4 regions of the Paenarthrobacter sp. NPDC056912 genome follow, and region 2 is predicted to be linked to each of the others. Evidence: riboswitches for the same ligand, from Rfam matches in the RefSeq annotation. Region 2 holds a riboswitch; each other region holds the start of a gene.
The links. A riboswitch is a leader RNA that binds a small molecule or an ion and turns the genes downstream of it on or off. The one in region 2 is predicted to bind S-adenosylmethionine.
Positions count from the first base shown of each region.

Region 1 (2,191 bases), on a different contig from region 2:
CAGTTCGCTCACGGCGGCGATGTCCACGATTTCCTGCATGGGGTTGGAAGGAGACTCGAAGAACACCGCGGTGGTCGGTTCGGAGAGGGCCTCACGCCACTGCTCCAGATCCGGACCATCAACGAAAACGGTCTCCACACCCCAGCGGGGCAGGATCTCGTTGAGGATCACAAAGCATGAGCCGAAGAGGGAGCGGGCCGCAACCACGCGGTCGCCGGCAGCCAGCAGGGCACCCAAGGCGGTGAAGACCGCGGACATGCCGGACGCCGTCGCAAAGCACGCCTCGGTTCCCTCGAGCAGGCGGAGCCGTTCCTGGAAGGTGGCCACGGAGGGGTTGCCGTAGCGGGAGTAGACGAAGCGTTCGTCCTCTCCGGTGAAGGCGCGTTCGGCAGCGGCCGCCGACTCGTAGACAAAGCCGGAGTTCAGGAAAACGGGTTCGGCCGTTTCCTGGAAGTTGGTACGGTCAAGGCCACCGCGGACGGCCTGGGTGTCAGGGCTCCAGCCAGCGGCATCAGGATTGAAAGTCACTTAGTCGGTTCCTAGATTCGTCGGCAGGCCACGGTTCTTCCAGCCATTCACGGTGCGCTCGCCATAGCGGTCGGGCTCGCCCTCGAAGCCTTCAAGGACGTTGTAGGCGGTGAAGCCGATCTGTGTTGCGGCAATGGCCGCGGAGATGGACCGCTGGCCGGAGCGGCAGAGGAAGACCAGTTCCACGCCGTCGCCCTCGGGTGCCTGCTGCTGCAGGTCCTCGATGAAGCGGGAATTCGGGATGCCGCCGGCGAGGTTCCACTGGATGAACAGGGGATCGTTCTCGGTGGCTTTGGTGTCCGGGATGCCGATGTGGGCCCATTCGCCCTCAGTGCGGACGTCCACCAGGATGGCGCCTTCTTCAAGTTTGGCCCACGCGTCCTGCGGGGTCAGGTCACCTGCGTAGCTCATGCGTGGCCCTCGAATGCTTCCTCGTCCTCGTAGTTCTCCAGCTGATCAACAGCATTGGCAACAGCGGCGTCGGCACTGGCGATGGCGGTAGGCAGGACCACGGCTTGGGCCACGATCACATCGGTGCCGTTGAAGGTGGCTGCGGGGCTGCCGTGGAGTACGTAACCCTCGGCGAGGGCGTTGTGGATGCGCTCGCAGAAATCGCGGGTATCCGGGCCGGTCACCAGGCGGTAGGAGAGTTTTTCTTCGGTGGGTTCAGGCATTGATGGTGCTCCTCAGTCACGCTTGCAGTTCGAGTTGTCGATACGCCGAGTAGTCACCTGAGGCACCCCGCCGGAGAGAGGGTTGCCGACCAGCAAGTCAGGGCTTGGCGCTGGTGCTCATTACTCAAGAAAAACGTAACATCCACGGGCATAGGCCTGCACTTGCGGGTGGCTGCGGGCTCGTCATGTTGCGTAACCGGAGGATGCTGTGGAACCTCTCCAAATAAGACGCCCCGGGAGCATAATTGACGCAGTACGACCCCCTGTAACTTCGCATGAAATCAGGTCGCGGTGAACGGACAGAGCAGTTCTACACTCAAGCCCATGCTGCATTTTGGATGGTTTGTGGGCCACGGTTTCGGAGTCCAGGGCTGGGGGACTCCCGGTTACAGCCTGGGCTACGACTGGAAGAAACCCGCCCTGTACCAGGAAGCCGTGCGCGCGTTCGAGCGATCCGGGCTGGACCTCTTCATCATCGAGGATTCCCTGACAGTCCCGGACACCTATGGCGGCACGGCCGAGGTTTCGCTGGCCCACGCGTCCTTCGCGCCCAAGCATGATCCATTGGCGCTGGTCCCGTACCTTCTGTCTGCAACGGAGCACCTGGGGATTGTGCCTACGGTCAGCGCCTCGTTCTATCCGCCGTTCACTGCGGCCCGGCTCCTCGCTACCCTCCAGCACTTCTCCGAGGGCCAGCTTGGCTGGAACGTGGTGACTTCCGGCAGCGACCTCGCGGCCCAGAACTATGGGCTGGACCAGCAAATCGAACACGACCTGCGGTATGAGAAGGCCGAGGAATTCGTCGACGTCGTCAGGCGGCTCTGGCGGAGCTGGGAACCTGGCGCCGTGCTTGAGGATGCTTCCGCCGGGGTGTTCGCGGACCACACCAAGGTCCATCAGATCAACCACGAAGGCGACTTCTTCAAGGTCCGCGGACCACTGAACACGGCACCGCTGCCGGAGGAACCCGTGCTGGTCCAGGCCGGCGC
Region 1 covers NZ_JBHUCD010000002.1:369,697-371,887, reverse strand. The annotation lists gene ACFRJ9_RS03760 (O-succinylhomoserine sulfhydrylase) at 1-528, opposite strand, end outside; gene ACFRJ9_RS03755 (rhodanese-like domain-containing protein) at 529-939, opposite strand; gene ACFRJ9_RS03750 (DUF1737 domain-containing protein) at 936-1,202, opposite strand; SAM riboswitch class IV at 1,216-1,327, opposite strand; gene ACFRJ9_RS03745 (NtaA/DmoA family FMN-dependent monooxygenase) at 1,494-2,191, shown strand, end outside.
Region 1: it holds a riboswitch for S-adenosylmethionine, as region 2 does, so the genes downstream of both, ACFRJ9_RS03750 (DUF1737 domain-containing protein) here and ACFRJ9_RS19505 (hypothetical protein) in region 2, are expected to answer to the same signal.

Region 2 (2,191 bases):
CATCGCCGGCGCCCTGATCGGTTTGGCTGCCCGCGTGGCGCTTCCCGATATCGACGTCGCCAACCTCGGCAAGGACGTGGTGTATGCCGAGGTAGCAACCCACATCCTGCCGATCGGCATCGGCGGCCTGGTCATGGCCGCTGCTGTCGCAGCCATGATGTCCACCGCTTCCGGCGCCCTGATCGCCGCTGCGACGGTGGCCCGTGCGGACGTTGTTCCGTTCGTTGCCAGCTGGTTCGGCAAGACCATCAACACCGATGACACAGAAAACCCGGAGCACGACGTCCGGGCAAACCGTTACTGGGTACTTGGCCTTGGCATCGTCGCGGTCCTGATCTCCATGGCCGCGCAGGACGTGGTGGTTGCCCTCACCATCGCCTACGACATCCTGGTAGGCGGCCTCCTGGTTGCCATTCTGGGTGGCCTGGTGTGGAAGCGCGGAACCGGCATCGCTGCGGCGTGGTCCATGGCGATTGGTTCCGTGCTGACCCTGGCGCTGCTGGTCATGTTCGCCACCGGAATCATTCCGAGCGCAGACGGCGTCTACGCCAACGAACCGATCTACTTCGGCCTGGCAGCCTCGTTCCTGGCCTACGTGGTGATTTCCCTCCTCACACCGCCCACCGACCCCGCGGTCCGCGCCGCGTGGGACAAGCGCGTGGCAGGGGCCGTCTCTGACGAGCTCCCGATTCAGGAACACCCCGTCAGCAGCCACAAGGCCAACTAACAGGAACCTTCGGCAGCAAACAGGATACTGAGCAAAGTTCGACGGCGGTGCCGCCCCTTTCCGGGGCAGCGCCGCCGTTGTTCTGTGCCCGACAAATGCGAGTTGCGGGGCCTGCTTTGCGCGTTCAAACGGCCCGAAACCACGCAAAGCGGGCCCCACAACAAGAAACACGTGCGGTAAAGTGATTCCAGCTTCAAGAGATGTGGCGCCAAGCTCCGACTGGCCACGCACCAACCCCATGTTCACGGGTGGTTCGGATGAGGAAGCGGCCCGTCCCGGACCAGAGACAACCGAGCGGGCAAGAGCACTCCCCCAAGGAGCATTCCCTTGCCGTACCAAGGTGATACCACCCCTGCCTCAAGCATCCCCCTCCCGCCTGCCACTCACGCGGTGGCGGTGATTCCCGCCGTCGACCTTGTCCTTGGAACGGTGACCATCACCACGCACGGCGGGTCAGCCCGGTTCCAGCATCCCGAACCGCGCATGATCGAGCGGGCGCTGGCCCGGGCCGTGCGTTCAACGCGCTGGTGTGAAGCGTCCGGAACCCTGACAGTGACTGTCGCCGCCCCCGGCCAAAGGGCAGGAAGCGAACGGCACTTCCAACTCCGCAACGGGGCCGAGGGCTAGCTGCCCTCGTCCTCCCCGCGGAACTCTTCGGTGTCATCGAGCGGGACCACGCGTTCGTCGTCCTCGGGGGCGTCTACTTCCTCCACCCAGGCCTCGTCCACTTCCTGGTCTTCGCTGTAGTCATAGGCCGGGTCCGACTCAATGGTTGCCCGGAGCGGGTGATTGGCGTGTGATTCGGTGGTGTTCATGCTGCAACCTCCGTCTCGTGGGCCGAGCGGCCCAATAACCGGTTGCGGGGAGAGGGCCCCGCCCCTGTTCTTCCATCTGAGCACCGCGCCCGCAAGGGGTCAAGAAGGGCCGGAAATTACGGTGCACCGAACATTCCAACTAAGGAATACCAGCCGAAAATCCCCGCCAATTAGCGGTACAGTGGGGGCTGCAATGGGGCCGCAACTACCCCACCCAGCACAGGAGAAAAAGTGCAGAAGCACCAGGAATCCCCCGATTCGTCGAGCCCCGCTCCGGATCCCACCCCTCAAGACCCCTCTGCGGAAACAACGCCGCCCACGGCTTCGGACATCCGGCGCTGGCGCCAATATTTGGCTGACGAGCGCGCCGAGGCCGCCGTCTACCGCGAACTCGCCCAGCGCCGCGACGGCGAAGAGCGCCAGATCCTTTTGGCCCTGGCCGAAGCCGAAGGACGCCACGAGGCACATTGGCTCAAGCTCCTGGGAGAGCACGCGGGAATGCCCAAGGCCGCGTCCATCCGCAGCCAGCTCCTGGGCTTCTTCGCCCGCCACTTCGGATCAGTATTCGTTTTGGCCCTGGCCCAACGGGCGGAAGGCCGTTCCCCTTACGGCACGGATCCAGCAGCCACACCGGCCATGGCTGCCGACG
Region 2 covers NZ_JBHUCD010000020.1:83,016-85,206, reverse strand. The annotation lists gene ACFRJ9_RS19510 (sodium:solute symporter) at 1-727, shown strand, start outside; SAM riboswitch class IV at 919-1,038, shown strand; gene ACFRJ9_RS19505 (hypothetical protein) at 1,055-1,354, shown strand; gene ACFRJ9_RS19500 (hypothetical protein) at 1,351-1,542, opposite strand; gene ACFRJ9_RS19495 (VIT1/CCC1 transporter family protein) at 1,774-2,191, shown strand, end outside.

Region 3 (2,191 bases), on a different contig from region 2:
CAAGGCACTGGACCTGCAGATCGAAACCAAGCCTGACCTCACACCCGTCACGGACGCCGACAAGGCCGCCGAGGAAGCGATCCGCGGGCAGTTATCACGCTCTCGTCCCCGTGACGCCGTCCTCGGCGAGGAGTTCGGGAGCAGCGGGCACGGCTCGCGTCGCTGGATTATCGACCCCATCGATGGCACCAAGAACTTTGTCCGCGGGGTTCCGGTGTGGGCCACATTGATCGCCCTCGTGGACGAAGGAGAGCCCGTTGTGGGTGTGGTCAGCGCGCCCGCATTGGGCAAGCGCTGGTGGGCCGCCAAGGAAATGGGCGCCTACATGGGCCGTTCCCTGGCATCGGCCACCCGACTCAAAGTTTCCAATGTCTCGCGCCTGGCAGACGCCTCGATGTCCTACTCGAGCCTTTCGGGTTGGAAGGAGCGCGGCAACCTGGATGAATTCATGGGGCTCACCGAGGACATCTGGCGCACGCGCGCCTACGGTGACTTCTGGTCCTATTGCCTGGTGGCCGAGGGTGCCGTGGACATCGCCTGCGAGCCGGAGCTGAACCTCTATGACATGGCAGCGCTGGTCCCCATCGTTACGGAGGCAGGCGGTCGCTTCACGTCCCTGGAGGGCGAAGACGGCCCCTTCGGCGGCAATGCCCTGGCGACGAACTCCATCCTGCATTCCGAGGTCCTCAAGCGGCTCAACCCCGCCTTGGACGACCTCCTCTGATGTAATCCAGCCTGCACACTTCTGGACAGTTTTGGCGAATTTTCGACGGCGGGTGCCTCCTTTGGGAGGCACCCGCCGTCTTTTATTCGACGAAACGACTGCCCGCCATTCTCCGTAACAATGTGCTTAACAAAACCTGGCGGCTTTGGAGGGAGCGTCGGAGGTGCCCTAACCTCTTTACAGGTCACGAGTGCCAGCGCTAAACCCCGGTTTGCTGGCCGGCAACCCTCCATTCGCGGTGGGGTGCCCCGGGTGACGACCTGGCCGGTCCGGAACGGATACGGCAAGCGCGGATCCCCTGCGGGGGTCCCTCTTGAGTGAGGTCCCATGAGCACTGTCACGTTAAACTCAAACACCAGGCCGTCCTCCGCACAGGCAGCCGCCGCCTCGCGGCCGCTGGCCGCAGTCACTGGCGCGGAACTGCAGGCGCCCCTGATTCAGGGCGGCCACGTTCGCTATGCCAATCTCGACTACGGTGCTTCGGCACCTGCGTTGACCATTGTGTCGGCCTATCTGAACGAAGTTCTTCCGTACTACGCCAGCGTCCACCGCGGCGCCGGCTACGCGTCCCAGATCAGCACCTCGGTGTACGAGAACTCCCGAAACATCGTCCGGGAGTTCGTCGGCGGCAGGGCGGACGATTCCGTCATCTTCACCCGCAACACCACGGACTCCTTGAACCTGCTGGCCGGGTGCCTTCCCCAGGTCAACGGACAGAACACCGGCGAGGTCCTTTACCTGGATATTGAGCACCACGCCAACCTTCTTCCCTGGCAGGGTGTACCGCACCGCAGCGTCATTGCGGCCCCAACACTGGCGGCCACCTTGGAGAACCTTCGTGCGGAGCTCAGCGAGGGCGGCGTGTCGCTGCTCGCCATAACGGGCGCTTCCAACGTAACCGGCGAAATCCTGCCCATCGCACAGCTGGCGTCGTTGGCCCACGAATACGGGGCACGGATTGTGGTGGACGCGGCCCAGCTCGCTCCGCACCGCCGGATCAACATCGCCGAGGCCGACGTCGACTACGTTGTTTTCTCCGGCCACAAGCTCTATGCACCCTTCGGTGCAGGCGTTGTTGTTGGCCGGCCGGATTGGCTTGACGCAGGACCCCCCCACTTGGCCGGCGGCGGAGCCGTGCGTGAGGCCCGCCTGGACTCCGTCAGCTGGGCCACAGGACCGGCCCGCCACGAGGGCGGCTCCCCCAATGTTTTGGGCGCAGCCACGCTTGCCCGTGCCACCCAGGTTCTGGCAGGGCTGGATGAGGATGCGTGGCATGCCCACGAGGCCTCCATCCGCTCGTACCTTGTGGATGGACTGCGGGCGATCGACGGCGTCACCGTCCACCAGATCTTCAGCGATTCCGAGGACACCATTGGCGTGGTCAACTTCTCTGTTGAAGGTTTCGACGCTGGATTGGTCGCCGCATACCTGGCGGCCGAGCACGGAATCGGTCTCCGGGACGGCCGT
Region 3 covers NZ_JBHUCD010000018.1:109,224-111,414, reverse strand. The annotation lists gene hisN (histidinol-phosphatase) at 1-724, shown strand, start outside; SAM riboswitch class IV at 907-1,020, shown strand; gene ACFRJ9_RS18525 (aminotransferase class V-fold PLP-dependent enzyme) at 1,052-2,191, shown strand, end outside.
Region 3: it holds a riboswitch for S-adenosylmethionine, as region 2 does, so the genes downstream of both, ACFRJ9_RS18525 (aminotransferase class V-fold PLP-dependent enzyme) here and ACFRJ9_RS19505 (hypothetical protein) in region 2, are expected to answer to the same signal.

Region 4 (2,191 bases), on a different contig from region 2:
GCTCGTTGCAATGTCCGCAACTTTTCACTGACCTGGTGGGGGTCTCCGACGAACCTTGTGTCCAGCCGGTCTTTGATGAGGTCCTCGGCTTCGGCATCCAACCGGAGCTCAAGGGCATCTTCCGGGGACGGGTAGGGAATGGCTCCGTGGCCGCTGCGGATCCCGTGGACCCATTGCGCGTACCCTCGGGAAAGCCGCTGCGCACGGTGCTCGTCGGGCGCTACCAGGACGTCGGCCGAAACGATCACGTGGGGTTCAGCCAATGCTGCGGAGGGCTTGAAGTGTGCCCGATATTCGGCCACGGAATCCAGCACGTTGGCCGGTGCCACGTGGTAGTTGGCCCCGAACGGAAGCCCGAGCTTGCCGGCGAGCCTTGCGCTGGGTCCGGCGGTGGAGCCGTGGATCCAGAACTGGGGCGACTGGCCCAGGGCAGGGGTTGCCGTGACTTCCTCACCGTGCCTGGTGCGGTATTCGCCCGTGAAGAAGCCGATGATGTCCTGAACGTCGTCTTCGAAGTTTTCAGTGTCACCAGGGAAGCGGCCAAGGAGCTCGCCCTGCAAACGGAACTTCCGCGGAAGCACTGCCCCGAAAATCGGACGCGGCGCCGGAACCAGCAGGCCGTCAACCACTCGGACAGCTGGATCCGCTTCCGGGATGCTGCCTGCCGCGGCCACGAATCCGGGCGCAGGTTCGCCGGGTGATTTGGGCGGGCCGGAGCGTCCGAAGCCCAGGTCCAGTCTGTCAGGGAACACTGCCGCGAGTGTTCCGATGCTTTCAGCGATCTGGAGCGCGCGATAGTTTCCCAGCAGCGTGGCGGCCGTGCCCACCCGGATCGTCTTGGTAGCGGAGGCCACCAGCCCGGCAAGGATATGCGGGGCTGAACCAGCAACACCGGTATTGAGGTGGTGTTCTGCGAGCCAGTAGCGGGAGTAGCCGGAGGCCTCGGCGGAAGCGGCAAGGGCCAGGGTGCTGCGCAATGCGTCACCGGGGGTTTGCCCGGCCGACACAGGGCTGAGGTCGAGGACGGACAAGGGGGTAACGGAGGGCTTCGGCATGGCACGACACTACGGAGGGCCGACGCGCCGCCAAAGCCGATCCGTCACCCCGCTCAACCCTGCTAAATCTGAGGAAATTCTGCGAAACGGACCGTCATACGTGCTCTTTGGCGGGGCGAAGATGACGATTTTCGCCGCCGCTTGACGCGCCATTTCCCGCGTTGACGCCCCGAGTCCAGCGGTTTGTACATTCCTTGGAGCCGCTCCTACATTCGACTCATAGGTCAAGAGTCAGCACGCCAAGGACCGGCTCGTGCTGCGGCAACCCTCAGGCATTAATGGCGGGGTGCTCCGGAAACAGACCTGGCCGCAATTGCGGCAAGTGAATGTCGTCCCGGCCGCTGAGCGGCGTAAAGAAAGAGATCACCATGCCTTCTAAACCCGAATTCCGTTCCCGAGTGGTTGCCGTGGAGCTCGACGGCGATGGAGCCCACCCGGCCGCATGGCGCAGGGCACAGCACGAGCCGCAGGCACTATTGGGGGGCCAGCGGATTCGTGAAACTGTTCAGGCTGCCGATATCGCGGGTTTCCACGTGGCAACGTTCCGGGACACCCGCGTGGTGGACCCCGGAAGCACCGGAATCGCGGGCCGGATCGATGCGATCCAGCGTGCGGCCTTCGCAGCACCCATCACCCGATCCATCGGGCTGGTCCCCGAGGCCGGCACGCTCTTCGCTGAGCCGTTTCATGTGGCAACCCAGTTGGCCAGCCTTGACTACTCCTCCCTGGGCAGGGCGGGGTGGTTGGTCAACGCGGAGAACCTCCAAGAGGAAGCCCGGGCAGTGGGTCGCACACCGTTGCCGGAAGGCGATGCGGCCTATGAAGCCGCGGACGTTGTCCAAGCCGGCCGTCTGCTCTGGGACTCGTGGGAAGACGACGCCGTGATCCGTGACGTCTCAACCGGCCGGTACCTGGACCGGAACAAGTTGCACTACGCGGACTTCGAGGGCGAACGCTTCTCCGTCAAGGGCCCGTCCATCATCCCGCGCCCCCTCCAAGGCCAACTGGTGGTGTTCGCGCCCGCTGAACTGATTCCCGCCGTCGAGGCCGACGTTGCCCTGGTATCCGCGGACACAGCGGACGCCCTTCCGGCAGCGGCCCAAGCCGCGGCCGCCGCCGGAGCACCACGGACCCTG
Region 4 covers NZ_JBHUCD010000002.1:78,735-80,925, reverse strand. The annotation lists gene ACFRJ9_RS02350 (LLM class flavin-dependent oxidoreductase) at 1-1,055, opposite strand, end outside; SAM riboswitch class IV at 1,278-1,386, shown strand; gene ACFRJ9_RS02345 (LLM class flavin-dependent oxidoreductase) at 1,424-2,191, shown strand, end outside.
Region 4: it holds a riboswitch for S-adenosylmethionine, as region 2 does, so the genes downstream of both, ACFRJ9_RS02345 (LLM class flavin-dependent oxidoreductase) here and ACFRJ9_RS19505 (hypothetical protein) in region 2, are expected to answer to the same signal.